One region of the Enterobacter sp. PL_is511 genome, then DNA from elsewhere that is predicted to be linked to it. Evidence: predicted binding sites of a transcription regulator. Region 1 holds the regulator's gene; each other region holds the start of a gene.
The links. The regulator PhoB, encoded in region 1, activates phosphate uptake and scavenging genes when phosphate is short. The targets are predictions, from matches to a motif close to CTGTCATAAAACTGNCNNAT.
Positions count from the first base shown of each region.

Region 1 (5,205 bases):
CACTCGTCGTGGATGTCGCGCCAGTTATCAGGAATAACCGGTTCGGCGTCTGCGCTGTTCGTTGCCGGAAGCGCGTCGAGCAGCGGCTTCAGGGCGTTTATGCGTTCCTGAAGCACGCCGTGCTGCGTTTGCTTCTCCTGCCACTGCGAGAATTCCGCTTCGCGGGCGTGCAGCCAGGAGGCTTCATTTCCGTCTTCAGGTACGTTGAGTGATAGCGAGAGCAGGGCGTGTTCCAGCGCCTGGCGCGCGGTAGTCAGCTGCTGCTGATACTGTCGCTCCTGCGCTTCCTGCTCGTTCAACTGGTTTTGCAGGGTCAGACGCTGGCTGAGCTGATAAAGTTGGCGCTCGTACTGTTCCTGCTCGTTCATCCATGGCGTGATATCGTCCTGAATATTCAACGCTATATTCAGGGAAGCACAGGCCTCAATCCACTCTTTAGTGAGTGCTTGCTCTTCCTGAGAGAGCGTCTGAAATTCGTCTGTCTCGCGCTGGATCTGCTGAGTCAGGGCATTAACCTGTCCCAGCACAAGCAGGCCTTCCTCTTTAAGCGCGGCGACCTCTTTTTCCAGGGCATCACGGCGGCGCTGGTTATCCGTCAGCTCAAGCGACTGGTATTGCTCAACGGCGGGATGCTCGCTGGAGCCGCATAGCGGACAGGGTTTGCCGGCCTCAAGCCGGGCACGATAGCTTTCCAGGTCTTTAATCGTCGCTTCGCGTTCGCACAGGGCCTTCAGGTCCAGATAGTGCTGGTGTTTCTCTTTGTACTGCTGGCGGCGCAGCGTCAGCGTTTCATTGAGTTTATTTTGTTCGGCCTGGGCCTTCTGCACGCTTTCACCGCTCTGGCGCAGGCGCTTTTGCAGCGGCTGATAGCGGGCATGCAGCGACGTTAGCCGCTGGCGCAGCGTGCGTGACCGGGACTGCTGCTCCATGGCCGCGCTGACCTCATCCGCCGTCAGGGTCAGCGCATTTTCCGGCATCTCAGCCAGCCTGTTGCGTAATTCACTCATCCGCGCAGCAAGCGAGGCTAACTGCGTTTTATCGCGGTTAAGCTGCGAGAACTGGGCGCGCCAGCCGGCAATCTCCTGGCCCAGCAGCCGATAGCGCTCGTGCTCCGCCAGCCACTGCGCCAGCGCCGTCAGTTCGGTCTGAAGCTGCTCGTGGTTACGCAGGGCGGCATTGCGGATACGTGAACGCAGCGCGGTTCTGGCTTGTAAGCGAGTATTTACTTCGATAATTCGCTGCTGTGTCTGTGCCAGACGCGCGGTTTGCTCCTGCTGATGTTCCCAGAGCGGTCGAAGCTGGGCGGCGGGCAGAGCAAGCTGGAGCTTTGCCAGCTCTGGCGCAGCGTTCGTCAGCGCCTGTTGCGCCTGCAGCTGCGTCGCGGTGACGCGCTGTTGCTCGCGCACGAGCTCATCATGACGCGTAAGCCACTGAAAATCTTTCTGCTGGCTTTGCTGCTGAACCAGCAGGGTTTTCTCTTCGTCAGTAAGTGCCTGCAAACTTTGCTGTAACTGCTGCTGCTGTTCTTCGCTCAACAGCACGACGCCCGCCGCCTGCGCCTCGCACTTTTCAAGCACGCTGCGGGCGGCTTTATGTTTTTCAAACACCATGGCGGAAATCTGGCCGTAGATCTCGGTGCCGGTCAGCTCTTCCAGCAGCTCGGCACGATCGCTCGGTTTGGCATTAAGGAAGGCGGCAAACTGCCCCTGTGAGAGCAGCATCGAGCGGGTAAAGCGCCCGTAGTCCAGCCCGGTAAGCGCGGCGGTTTGCTCCAGCTTATCCGACACTTTGTCGGCCAGGATTTTGCCATCTTCACAGCGCGCCAGCTCCACGCGCGGCGCCTGCAGGTTCCCGTCCGGCTGGTTGCGCGCCCGGTTCTGGCTCCAGAAGGCGCGATAGGCGGTGCCTTTTACCTCGAACTCCACTTCTGCCAGGCATTCGGCGGTGTCGCGCGTCATCAGATCGTTTTGCGCCTGAGAGACCTTCTGCAGTCGCGGCGTTTCGTGATAAAGCGCCAGACAGATGGCGTCGAGCAGGGTAGTTTTTCCTGCTCCGGTCGCGCCGGTGATGGCAAACAGCCCGTTGCTGGCAAACGGCTCCGCGGTAAAGTCAATTTTCCACTCGCCCTTGAGTGAGTTGAGATTTTTCAGGCGCAGGCTCAAAATTTTCATGCGTTTTCTTCCTCATCATTGAGCGCATGCAGGGTATGGCTGAACAGTTCGCTGAGTCTTGCGCGCTTCGCGTCGTCAATCTCTTCCTGCGAGAGCCTGCGTTCAAACACCTCTTCAACCCGCAGTTCACTGAGCGTTTCACGTTGAGCGCTTAACAGAATTTTCTCGCGCTGCTCGCGGCTGCGGCGGACCAGTAAGACTTCGACGGGCAAATCCTCCGTCAGCGCCTGAATTTTGCGCTGCATATCGTGCAGGTAGTCATCGGTGGTGATTTCGATATCCAGCCAGACGGGGGGATCTTGTTCGACACCGCGCCACTGCTCCAGCTGGGCGGTGATGGCATCGAGATCGCCTTTCAGCACCGCCAGCGGCTGGGTGACCGGTACTTCCAGCGTCTCGACGGCGCGGAGTTTTCCCTCGCTGAAGCTCACCAGATGCACGGATTTGGCTTTGCCAGTTTCGTCAAAGCTGAGCGAAATAGGGGAGCCGCAGTAGCGGATGTGCTCGCTGCCGCCAATAACCTGCGCGCGGTGGATATGCCCGAGCGCAATGTAGTCGGCTGGCGGGAAGTTTTGCGCCGGAAAAGCATCCAGCGTGCCGATATAGATGTCACGCACGGCGTCACTTTTACTGGCCCCGACGGTGGTGAGATGCCCGGTCGCAATCACCGGAATAGGCTGGTCACCCCGCAGGGCACAGGCTTCGGCGTGCTGCTGGTGGTAATAGTCTGTGATGGCCTGTAAGAGATGTTGCTGCTTTTCTGTACCCGACAGCCCCGCCTGGCTTTGCACGATGTCCCGCGGACGTAAAAACGGTATCGGACACAGCACAGCCCCCGGCGACCCGTCGCGTTTATTCAGGATCTGTGGGGCGTGCCCGGCGCTGGCGACCACGGTGGTATTGAGAAATGCCAGGATATCGCGGGATTCATTGAGCGTGGCGACGGAATCATGGTTGCCGGCGACAATCACCAGGTGACAGCCAGTTTGCTGCAGATTCACCACGAAGCGGTTATACAGCTCACGCGCATAGCTGGGGGGCGAGCCGGTATCAAAGATGTCACCCGCCACAATAATCGCGTCCACCTCGTGCGTCCGGGCCGTTTCCAGCAGCCAGTTCAGGAACGCTTCATGTTCAGCCGCACGGCTTTTGCTGTAAAAATTTTGACCCAGATGCCAGTCCGAGGTGTGAAGTATGCGCATAGCTGATCCGTGGCAAAAAAGAGAAAGCAGGATTATAAACGTTCAGAGAAGGGAAAATAACCGCTGTAATAAAACAACGGTTTGCCCGTTATCGTGGTACTGTTTTTCATAAATCTGTCATAAATCTGACGCATAATGGCGCCGAATTACAAACTTGTAACTTAAATAAGATAAGACAGGGCAAAGTATGGCGAGACGTATTCTGGTCGTAGAAGATGAAGCTCCAATTCGTGAAATGGTGTGCTTCGTGCTCGAGCAAAACGGTTTCCAGCCGGTTGAAGCGGAAGATTATGACAGCGCAGTGAACCAGCTGAATGAACCCTGGCCCGATCTGATTCTGCTGGACTGGATGTTGCCTGGCGGCTCCGGACTGCAGTTTATCAAACACCTGAAGCGTGAAGCGCTGACCCGCGACATCCCGGTTGTGATGCTCACGGCGCGCGGAGAAGAAGAGGATCGCGTGCGCGGTCTTGAGACCGGCGCGGACGATTACATTACCAAACCGTTCTCCCCAAAAGAGCTGGTCGCCCGCATTAAAGCCGTGATGCGCCGTATTTCGCCGATGGCGGTGGAAGAGGTGATTGAGATGCAGGGGCTGAGCCTTGATCCCACCTCACACCGCGTGATGACCGGTGAAAATCCCCTCGACATGGGGCCTACCGAATTTAAACTCCTGCACTTCTTTATGACCCACCCGGAACGCGTGTACAGCCGCGAGCAGTTGCTGAATAACGTCTGGGGAACTAACGTGTATGTCGAAGACCGGACGGTTGACGTACATATTCGCCGCCTGCGAAAAGCACTGGAACTGAGCGGCCACGATCGCATGGTGCAGACGGTCCGCGGCACGGGTTATCGTTTTTCTACCCGTTTCTGAACAATGACAGGAGTGTGACGCGTGCTGGAACGTCTGTCATGGAAAAGGCTCGTCTTTGAACTGATCTTATGCTGTATTCCGGCCTTCCTTCTTGGGGCCTTTCTTGGACACCTGCCGTGGTTTCTGCTGGCGTCGGTCACCGGGCTGCTGATCTGGCATTTCTGGAACCTGCTGCGCCTCTCCTGGTGGCTGTGGGTTGACCGAAGTATGACGCCGCCGCCGGGAAGCGGCAGCTGGGAGCCGCTGCTGTACGGTCTGCATCAGATGCAGATGCGTAATAAAAAGCGTCGCCGCGAGCTGGGAAGCCTGATTAAGCGTTTCCGCAGCGGTGCAGAGTCGCTGCCGGATGCCGTGATTCTGACGACCGAAGAAGGGACGATCTTCTGGTGTAACGGCCTGGCGCAACAGCTGCTGGGCCTGCGCTGGCCGGATGACAACGGTCAAAATATCCTCAACCTTCTGCGCTATCCCGAGTTTACGCTGTACCTGAAAAAGCGTGATTTTACCCGTCCGCACAATCTGAAGCTCAATAATGGTCGCCATCTGGAGATCCGCGTGATGCCCTACAGCGATAAGCAGTGGCTGATGGTGGCGCGCGATGTTACCCAAATGCACCAGCTGGAAGGGGCGCGGCGCAACTTCTTCGCCAACGTCAGTCACGAACTGCGAACCCCGTTGACCGTGCTGCAGGGCTACCTGGAGATGATGCAGGAGCAAACGCTGGAAGGCGCGCCGCGTGAAAAAGCGCTGCACACCATGCGCGAGCAAACGCACCGGATGGAAGGGCTGGTGAAGCAGCTGCTGACGCTCTCGAAGATTGAAGCGGCGCCAACGCTGGCGCTAAATGACACCATTGATGTCCCGATGATGCTGCGGGTCGTGGAGCGTGAAGCGCAGACGTTAAGCCACAAAAAGCATCACCTGACCTTTGAGGTCGACAGTACGCTGAAGGTGC
Region 1 covers NZ_JBVPGP010000024.1:85,771-90,975, forward strand. The annotation lists gene sbcC (exonuclease subunit SbcC) at 1-2,171, opposite strand, end outside; gene sbcD (exonuclease subunit SbcD) at 2,168-3,373, opposite strand; gene phoB (phosphate response regulator transcription factor PhoB) at 3,561-4,250, shown strand; gene phoR (phosphate regulon sensor histidine kinase PhoR) at 4,272-5,205, shown strand, end outside.

Region 2 (5,205 bases), on a different contig from region 1:
CTGGCGCAGATTGCGGCTGGCTTTATGGGCGGCAACCGCGACGAAGGTGAAGAGAGCAACGGCAACCCGCTGATCTACTTCGCCGTGTCGATGGTTCTGGAACTGGTATTCGGTATTCTGGCCAGCATCATCACCATGTGGTTCTCTCGTCACCGTGAATTCCACGCGGATGCCGGCTCTGCGAAGCTGGTTGGTCGTGAGAAGATGATTGCCGCGCTGCAGCGTCTGAAAACCAGCTACGAGCCGCAGGAAGCGAACAGCATGATGGCCTTCTGCATTAACGGTAAATCCAAATCGCTGAGCGAGCTGTTTATGTCTCACCCGCCGCTGGATAAACGTATTGAAGCGCTGCGCAGTGGGGAATACCTGAAGTAACGCCAGGAACCCTAATAAGCCGGGCAGGAGAACACTCTGCCCGGCTTTTTTTATGCCTGAACCCTGGGCTGTGTCACCCGCAGGCCGCTGACGACCGCCGCGAGGGAAGCAAGGGCTCCTGCGGTGAGAAGCGCAATGTGGTTACCGTTTTGCCCGGCAAGGTTAAACATCAGGGCGACCAGTGCCGCACCGCTGCTTTGTCCCAGAAGGCGCGCGGTCCCCAGCATACCGCTGGCTCCTCCGCTGCGATGACGCGGCGCGGAGGTGATAATGGTGTGGTTGTTAGGGGACTGGAACAGACCAAACCCCGCGCCGCACAGGATCATGCGCCAGATGATGTCCAGATCGGTTGGCGATGACGGTAGCAATGCCAGCGCGAAAAGGCCTGTCGCCATCACCGCCAGCCCCAAAGCACCCAATAAACCGGCATGGACGCGTTCAATTAAATAACCTGCCAGCGGTGCCATCACCATGGTCGCCAGCGGCCAGGGGGTAAGCAGCAAACCGGTCTCCACCTCTGAACGTCCAACCACGCTTTGCAGAAAGAAGGGTAGGGAGACCAGAGCCAGCATCTGGGCGCAGAACGAGCAGACAGACGTGCAAATGGAGAGGGAAAAGAGGGGAATACGCAGCAGATCAACAGGCAGTAGAGGCACAGGGAGAGTGAGCTGGCGGCGAACAAAGAAGAAGCCGATCGCCAGCAGGGCGATAAGCTCCGCGCCGGTAAGCATCAGAGACTGTCCCTGCGCAAAGCCGCTCAGCGCCGTAATCAACAGGCCAAAGGTCAGGGCATTCATCACCGCACTCGCCACGTCGAAGCGCGGCATGGTGCTTTTGGGACCGTTAGCGGGAAGAAAGCGCAGGGCAAAAAAGATGGCGACGATACCCAGCGGCACGTTAATGGCGAACAGCCATTGCCATGACGCAACGGAGAGGATCGCCGCCGCAATCGTTGGCCCGGCGGCAGAAGAGACGGCGACAATAAACGAGTTTATCCCCATTCCGCGCCCCAGATGACGCTGCGGATAAATTAAGCGGATCAGCGCCGTGTTTACGCTCATGAGCGCCGCGCCGCCAAAACCCTGCGCAATACGCGCAAGCGTCAGGGTATGCAGTGAATCTGAAAGGGCACAGAGCAGGGAGGTTAAAGTGAAAACCACTAGGCCGCACTGATATACCCGGCGGTAGCCGAACATATCGCCGAGGAAAGAGAACGAGAGCAGTGACACCACAATCGCAATCTGGTAGGCGTTAACAATCCATATCGAACTGGCGGGAGAGGCGTGCAGGTCGCTGGCGATGGTTGGCAGGGCAACGTTTGCGATTGCGCCGTCAAGGACCGCCATTGATATACCGATAATGATGGTCGCTATCGCGCCATACCGCTGGGGTAAAGGCAGGCCATCGGAAAGGGTCTTTTCCATTAGGGTTAAAAAAGCTCAGCGTGAAATTATTCTCAGGGTAACTATTTTAGCATTGTTACAGCCGTGATATGTCGCAGATTTGTAACGAAGTAAACGGGGATTGATTGCAGGTGACATGACGGGAACTTATAATAAAAACCGGTTCTGATTTTTATAAAACACTCGCTATGAGGTGGTAAATGGCTATTGCGGATTTGGATAAACAGCCAGATTCTGTTTCTTCCGTGCTGAAGGTGTTTGGCATCTTACAGGCTCTGGGAGAGGAGCGTGAAATAGGTATTACAGAGTTGTCACAGCGCGTGATGATGTCAAAAAGCACCGTATATCGCTTTTTGCAGACCATGAAATCGCTGGGTTACGTTGCCCAGGAAGGCGAATCTGAAAAATACTCCCTGACGCTGAAGCTGTTTGAGCTGGGTGCCCGCGCGCTACAAAATGTTGACCTGATCCGCAGCGCCGATATTCAGATGCGTGAAATCTCTCGCCTCACTAAAGAGACCATCCATCTCGGCGCGCTGGATGAAGACAGCATTGTTTACATCCATAAAATCGACTCCATGTACAATCTGCGCATGTATTCGCGCATTGGTCGTCGCAACCCGCTCTACAGTACCGCCATTGGTAAAGTTCTGCTGGCGTGGCGCGATCGTGAGGAAGTGAAGCAGATCCTCGAAGGCGTGGAATACAAGCAAAGTACCTCACGAACCATTACCAGCACGGACGCGCTGCTAACGGTGCTCGATCGCGTACGCGAGCAGGGGTATGGCGAAGATAACGAGGAGCAGGAAGAGGGACTGCGCTGCATCGGCGTTCCGGTATTTGACCGTTTTGGCGTGGTGATCGCGGGCTTAAGTATCTCCTTCCCAACCTTACGTTTCTCCGAAGAGCGTCTGCATGAGTATGTGGCTATTCTCCACACTGCCGCACGTAAGATTTCTGAACAGATGGGGTATCACGACTACCCGTTCTAATCTCTGTTCACATAAAAAAACGCCGCATCTGTTGCGGCGTTTTTTGTCGGTCATTTACCCGGCTGACTAGCCATTATCAATCACGACGGAAGTCTTACGCAGGACCGGACAGTGGGTTAAGCCAACAATCCCGCTGTCAGTATGCAGATATTGTGCAGTGCTCATTCCTTGTGCTGTTAAGTATTTACACTGAATGCCTAACCCGGCAGCGTTTTCGGTGCTTCCCACAAGCACGCCATAACCCGTTAGAAGAAGGCCAATCCAGACAAGGGCCAGTGCAATAATTGTTCGAATGATTAAGCGCATCATTACCTCTTTTATCGTTGTTATCATAATGCTAGCGTAAACGGTTTACGAAACGAAACAAGTGCAGGATTCTGAAAAAAGCGCGATGGCGGCACAGTTAGCCCTTGTTTAAGATAAGCGTGATAACCTCGTTACATCAGGTCATTAGACGGAGTGTGGAGTGAAAAAAATACGCTGGGTAATTCTGATTATCGTGCTGATAGCGTGCGTGGTGTTATGGACGCAGACGATCAATGTGATGTGCGATCAGGATGTACAGTTTTTTAGCGGCGTTTGCGCAATCAATAAATTTATTCCGTGGTAACACGCATTTTTTCTCAAGGTGATTTCCTTCCTTCGCGCCAGTGGTAAAATAGACGTTTTTATTGAGGTGGTGAAATGGGTGAGTTACTGAATTCAGGGCTGCTGAATATAGCATCCCTGATGATTTCTTTGGTTGTTCTGCTTGTCGGGCTGGTCATTTGGTTTTTTGTGAATCGCGCCAGTTCCCGTACTAACGAGCAGATTGAACTGCTGGAAGCGCTGCTCGATCAGCAAAAACGTCAGAATGCGCTGCTACGCCGTCTGTGTGAGGCTAACGAACCGGAAGAGAAAGACGCGCCGAAAGACGCAGTCGCTGAAGATAACAAAGACGAAGACGACTTTATCCGCCTGGTGGCTGAGCGTTAATTTTTTTGTCCTGGGAGGTGGCTGTGGTCTGGAAAAACCCCTGGTATGACCCCTCCCTGAAACATCACACCCCGAACGGTTTTCGTAATACCGATCCTGTTGGACATCAACCCGGCGACCTTGACCGCTGGCGTAAAGCGCGTAAAGAGGCCGGATTACCGAAGCCGCCCGCGCTGGGTTATGAAGACTTTATCCGCCAGTGGTGGCAACCGGTTGAGCTTACGCAATCTCAGGAAGATGGGGTATGGTGGCTCGGACACGCGAGCGTGTTGCTGCAGCTGGACGGCAATATCATCCTTACCGATCCGGTGTTTTCTCGACGTGCTTCTCCGCTCCCTTTCCTGGGACCACAGCGCAAAACGCCTCCCGCGCTGTCAGTCGACCAGCTTCATCAGCTTGATGCGGTCGTCATCTCCCATAATCATTACGATCATCTTGATGACGCAACCCTTCGCCGTATCCTCAAACGCTTCCCCGACGTCAGTATTTTTGTTCCGTTGGGCCTCGCCGACTGGTTTCGTCGCCGGGGAGCAAAACGCGTGGTCGAACTCGACTGGTGGCAGAGTTTCACCTCGCAGGGGATGACGCTGACCGCCGTACCGGCACAGCACTGGAGCATGCGCACGCCATGGAACCGCAATCGTTCCTTATGGTGCGGCTGGGTGATGGAAGGACGGCATCACCGTTTCTGGTTTAGCGGTGATACCGGTTATTCACCTGAGCTGCTGTTAATTCCTGAACGCCTGGGCCAGATAGATGCCGCCGCGTTACCGATTGGTGCCTATGCCCCACGATGGTTCATGGCTGTCCATCATATGGATCCGCAATCTGCGGTGGCATTGTGGCAGCAGCTGGGCTCACCTCTGGCGTTCCCTATTCACTGGGGCGTGTTTGAACTGGCAGATGAATCCTTAGATGAACCTGTGCAGGAGTTAACTCACGCACTCGATAATTTAGCACCAGTTAACCATTCTTTCAGGATACTGAAGATTGGTGAATATTTATCCTTATAAACGAAGCGATAAATTGTTGCATATATTGTTGATGTAAAGGCGCGCAGGAATGTTTTATTTTTATCGAAACGTTTTGCTTGCCTTCTTTTGATGCAGAGTCATAAAAATTTCATTATTTTGGTGCATAACGCTGTTTATTCGCTGGTGCATTTTAATACAGCTGGGCGCGGGTTATTAACACTGTTTTTTCTCTGAAACAATTTGGTCGCGTTACAATGATTTAAGCATAAGTTTTCACAAATTGTTCTAACTCAATCAAGACGTAAGATTTCTTTTCCTGTTTGCTGGACGGTTCGTTATGATTGAGCTATGTTAAAAAAGTCTTAGATTACAGCGGTTGTGAAAGCAACGCTGGGTCTTTGTTACGCAGCAGGGCTGTCTGTACGTGATGCGCATAATTGTGCAAAACCTGACAGGCACTGTTCGAATTTGTGCGGCGGATCGAGA
Region 2 covers NZ_JBVPGP010000017.1:181,346-186,550, forward strand. The annotation lists gene htpX (protease HtpX) at 1-375, shown strand, start outside; gene AC0TN7_RS04660 (MFS transporter) at 426-1,799, opposite strand; gene kdgR (DNA-binding transcriptional regulator KdgR) at 1,979-2,770, shown strand; gene AC0TN7_RS04670 (YobH family protein) at 2,837-3,076, opposite strand; gene mgrB (PhoP/PhoQ regulatory lipoprotein MgrB) at 3,237-3,380, shown strand; gene AC0TN7_RS04680 (YebO family protein) at 3,455-3,745, shown strand; gene AC0TN7_RS04685 (MBL fold metallo-hydrolase) at 3,769-4,758, shown strand.
Region 2: kdgR (DNA-binding transcriptional regulator KdgR) is a predicted target of PhoB. The motif match lies at 1,868-1,887, and genes of this name have one in related genera.

Region 3 (5,205 bases), on a different contig from region 1:
CGAAGACATTTTGATGCTCTACGGCGATGTCCCGCTGATCTCCGTTGAAACACTGACTCGCCTGCGTGCAGCCAAACCGCAGGGCGGCATCGGTTTGTTGACCGTCGTGCTGGACGATCCGAGCGGTTATGGCCGCATCACCCGTGAAAACGGTAACGTCACGGGTATTGTTGAGCATAAAGATGCCAGCGACGAACAGCGCAAGATTCAGGAGATCAACACCGGTATCCTGATTGCCAATGGCGCGGATATGAAGCGCTGGCTGTCCAAACTCAACAACAACAACGCGCAGGGTGAATACTACATCACCGACATCATTGCGATGGCGTACCACGAAGGGCGTGAAATTGCCGCCGTTCATCCGGCGCGCATCAGCGAAACGGACGGTGTGAACAACCGCCTGCAGCTTTCTCGTCTTGAGCGTATTTATCAGTCCGAGCAGGCTGAAAAACTGCTGCTGGCGGGCGTGATGCTGCGCGATCCGGCGCGTTTCGATCTGCGTGGTTCGTTATCTCACGGGCGTGACGTTGAGATTGATACTAACGTTATCCTCGAGGGTAACGTGACGCTGGGCAACCGCGTCAAAATTGGCACCGGCTGCGTGATTAAAAACAGCGTCATCGGTGACGACTGCGAAATCAGCCCGTTCAGCGTGGTGGAAGATGCCCGTCTGGATGCCGCCTGTACCATCGGCCCGTTTGCACGTCTGCGCCCGGGCGCTGAGCTGCTGGAAGGCGCTCACGTGGGTAACTTCGTGGAAATGAAAAAAGCGCGTTTGGGTAAAGGCTCGAAAGCCGGTCATCTGACCTATCTGGGCGACGCGGAAATTGGCGATAACGTGAATATTGGTGCAGGGACGATTACCTGTAACTATGACGGCGCGAATAAGTTTAAAACCATCATCGGTGATGACGTGTTCGTTGGCTCCGATACGCAGCTGGTGGCGCCTGTTACCGTGGGTAACGGGGTGACCATTGCCGCCGGAACAACCGTCACGCGCGATGTGGCCGAGAACGCGCTGGTGTTAAGCCGCGTTCCGCAGGTCAGCAAGCAGGGCTGGAAACGCCCGGTGAAGAAAAAGTAACGGATTTACCCCTCACCCTAACCCTCTCCCCACAGGGGAGAGGGGATCGTTCGGTGCGGTGTTTTTCTCCCTCGCCCCTTTGGGGAGAGGGCCGGGGTGAGGGGATAATATAATCCTCCCCCCACAAGCAGTACCCATAAAAATAACCCCACTCTCTACAAGGCTCGGGGCGCCCGGAAAGGGCAAATACAGGTCAGCGACAACGCAGGCATAATGCCTAAATTCGGAATCTAAAATTATGTGTGGAATTGTTGGCGCAGTTGCGCAGCGTGATATTGCTGAAATCCTTCTCGAAGGTTTACGTCGTCTGGAATACCGTGGTTACGACTCAGCCGGTCTGGCTGTCGTCGATGCAGAAGGCCATATGACCCGTCTGCGTCGTCTCGGAAAAGTGCAGATGCTGGCCCAGGCTGCGGAAGAACATCCGCTGCACGGTGGTACCGGTATTGCGCACACCCGCTGGGCGACGCACGGTGAACCGTCTGAAGGTAACGCGCACCCGCATGTGTCTGAACACATCGTGGTCGTGCACAACGGCATTATCGAAAACCACGAACCGCTGCGCGAAGAACTGAAAGCGCGCGGCTACACCTTCGTCTCTGAAACTGACACCGAAGTGATTGCTCACCTGGTGCACTGGGAGCTTGAGCAGGGCGGCACACTGCGTGATGCGGTGCTGCGTGCTATCCCTCAGCTGCGCGGTGCGTACGGTACGGTGATCATGGATTCCCGCGACCCGTCCACGCTGCTGGCCGCGCGTTCCGGTAGCCCGATGGTTATCGGTCTGGGCATGGGCGAAAACTTCATCGCTTCTGACCAGCTGGCGCTCCTGCCGGTTACCCGTCGCTTTATCTTCCTCGAAGAGGGTGATATCGCGGAAGTGACTCGCCGCAGCGTGACCGTGTTCGATACCAAAGGCGAGCAGGTGAAACGTCAGGAGATCGAATCGAATCTGCAGTACGACGCGGGCGATAAAGGCGCTTACCGTCACTACATGCAGAAAGAGATTTACGAGCAGCCAAACGCCATCAAAAACACCCTGACCGGGCGCATCAGCCACGGTGAAGTGGATCTGAGCGAGCTGGGCGCAAACGCGAACGAACTGCTCAGCAAGGTTGAGCACATTCAGATCGTGGCCTGCGGCACCTCCTACAACTCCGGTATGGTTTCTCGCTACTGGTTTGAATCCCTGGCGGGCGTGCCGTGCGATGTGGAAATCGCGTCTGAATTCCGCTATCGCAAATCTGCGGTGCGTCGTAACAGCCTGATGATCACCCTTTCCCAGTCTGGCGAAACGGCGGACACGCTGGCCGCGCTGCGTCTCTCTAAAGAGCTGGGTTACCTGGGCTCGCTGGCCATCTGTAACGTTCCTGGCTCTTCTCTGGTGCGTGAATCCGATCTGGCGCTGATGACCAAAGCAGGCACCGAAATCGGCGTGGCCTCCACCAAAGCGTTTACCACGCAGCTGACCGTTCTGCTGATGCTGGTGGCGAAGCTGGCGCGTCTGAAAGGCGAAGATGCTTCCGTTGAGCACGACATCGTTCACGGCCTGCAGGCGCTGCCGAGCCGCATTGAGCAGATGCTGTCTCAGGACAAACGCATTGAAGCGCTGGCGGAAGACTTCTCTGATAAACATCACGCCCTGTTCCTGGGTCGTGGCGATCAGTATCCGATTGCGCTGGAAGGCGCGCTGAAGCTGAAAGAGATCTCCTACATTCACGCTGAAGCCTATGCGGCAGGCGAGCTGAAACACGGCCCGCTGGCGCTGATTGACGCGGATATGCCGGTCATCGTTGTGGCACCAAACAACGAACTGCTGGAAAAACTGAAATCTAACATCGAAGAAGTCCGCGCCCGCGGTGGTGTCCTGTACGTCTTCGCCGACAAAGATGCCGGTTTTGTCAGCAATGACAACATGCACATCATCGAGATGCCGCATGTGGAAGAGGTGATTGCACCCATCTTCTACACCGTTCCGCTGCAGCTGCTGGCCTATCACGTTGCGCTGATCAAAGGCACCGACGTCGACCAGCCGCGTAACCTGGCGAAATCGGTTACCGTAGAATAATCCCTTCAGGCTCCACCTTCGGGTGGAGCTTTTTTATCCTGCCTGGTTTGTTTTTCATCAATCCTTTCTCATTTTTAATAATGACAATTTGTCATCTTCAGCTACTTTTTTCAGTGTCACATAAAGAAAATATTTCTGAAAACGTCTTGTCATAAATGTGGCTAACGCATTGAAAAATAAGCTTTATTTTACTGTTTTTTAAGTGAAGTTTTCATTGTCATAAAACTGTCATAATTCGTACATTTATCTGTCACCTGTTTGTCCTATTTTGCTCATCGTAGCCACTAAACAACGATTTACGAAAATCTTGCAGGAGACATTATGAAAGTTATGCGTACCACTGTCGCAACTGTTGTCGCCGCGACCTTATCTCTGAGCGCGTTCTCTGTATTTGCAGAAGCAAGCCTGACTGGCGCTGGTGCAACCTTCCCTGCGCCGGTGTATGCCAAATGGGCGGATACCTACCAGAAAGAAACCGGTAACAAGGTTAACTATCAGGGTATCGGCTCCTCCGGTGGCGTTAAACAAATTACCGCGAACACGGTTGATTTCGGCGCGTCTGACGCTCCGCTGTCTGATGACAAACTGGCTCAGGAAGGCCTGTTCCAGTTCCCGACCGTGATCGGTGGCGTAGTCCTGGCCATCAACCTGCCGGGCGTGAAGTCGGGCGAGCTGGTGCTGGACGGCAAAACCCTGGGTGACATCTACCTGGGCAAAATCAAAAAATGGGATGACGAAGCGATCGCTAAACTCAACCCAGGCCTGAAGCTGCCTTCTCAGAACATCGCCGTGGTTCGCCGCGCGGATGGTTCTGGTACCTCTTTCGTGTTCACCAGCTACCTGGCAAAAGTGAACGAAGAGTGGAAATCTAAAGTCGGCTCCGGCTCTACCGTTAACTGGCCAACCGGTCTGGGCGGTAAAGGTAACGACGGTATCGCTGCGTTCGTACAGCGTCTGCCTGGCTCCATCGGCTACGTAGAGTATGCGTATGCGAAGCAGAACAACCTGTCCTACACCAAACTGGTTTCAGCCGACGGCAAACCGGTTAGCCCAACCGAAGAGAACTTTGCTAACGCCGCCAAAGGCGCTGACTGGAGCAAATCGTTCGCGCAGGATCTGACTAACCAGAAAGGCGAAGGTGCATGGCCAATCACCTCTACCACCTTCATCCTTGTTCACAAAGAGCAGAAGAAACCTGAGCAGGGCACCGAAGTGCTGAAGTTCTTCGACTGGGCATACAAAAACGGCGGCAAACAGGCTAACGCTCTGGATTACGCCACCCTGCCGGACAACGTGGTTGAGCAGATTCGCGCTGCATGGAAAACCAACGTGAAAGACAGCAGCGGTAAAGCGCTGTACTAACAGGATATATTTAACGAAGATGGCGGGTGGCGCTGCGCTTACCCGCCCTACGGTTTAAGCTGTAGGCCCGGTAAGCGTTAGCGCCACCGGGCATATTCGTAAAAACGTCTCAAACAGAAGAGTAATTTATGGCTGCAACCAAGCCTGCATTTAACCCTCCGGGTAAAAAAGGTGACATGATTTTCAGCGCGCTGGTTAAACTGGCTGCGCTGATTGTGCTATTGCTGCTGGGCGGCATTATCGTGTCTCTGATTTTCTCCTCATGGCCGAGCATCCAGAAATTCGGTTTCTCCTTCCTGTGGACCAAAGAGTGGGACGCGCCGAACGATATCTACGGCGCCCTGGTGCCGATTTACGGCACGCTGATGACCTCGTTCATCGCCCTTCTGATTGCGGTTCCGGTGAGCTTTGGTATTGCCCTGTTCCTGACGGAGCTGGCGCCGGGCTGGCTGCGGCGCCCGCTGGGTATTGCCATCGAACTGCTGGCGGCCATTCCAAGTATCGTCTACGGCATGTGGGGCCTGTTCATCTTTGCACCGCTGTTCGCCACATACTTCCAGGAACCGGTCGGTAACGTTCTTTCTGCCATTCCGTTTGTGGGGGCCCTGTTCTCTGGCCCGGCTTTCGGTATTGGCATTCTGGCGGCAGGTGTGATCCTCGCCATCATGATTATTCCGTACATTGCGGCGGT
Region 3 covers NZ_JBVPGP010000018.1:234,590-239,794, reverse strand. The annotation lists gene glmU (bifunctional UDP-N-acetylglucosamine diphosphorylase/glucosamine-1-phosphate N-acetyltransferase GlmU) at 1-1,084, shown strand, start outside; gene glmS (glutamine--fructose-6-phosphate transaminase (isomerizing)) at 1,323-3,152, shown strand; gene pstS (phosphate ABC transporter substrate-binding protein PstS) at 3,474-4,514, shown strand; gene pstC (phosphate ABC transporter permease PstC) at 4,643-5,205, shown strand, end outside.
Region 3: pstS (phosphate ABC transporter substrate-binding protein PstS) is a predicted target of PhoB. The motif match lies at 3,367-3,386, and genes of this name have one in related genera.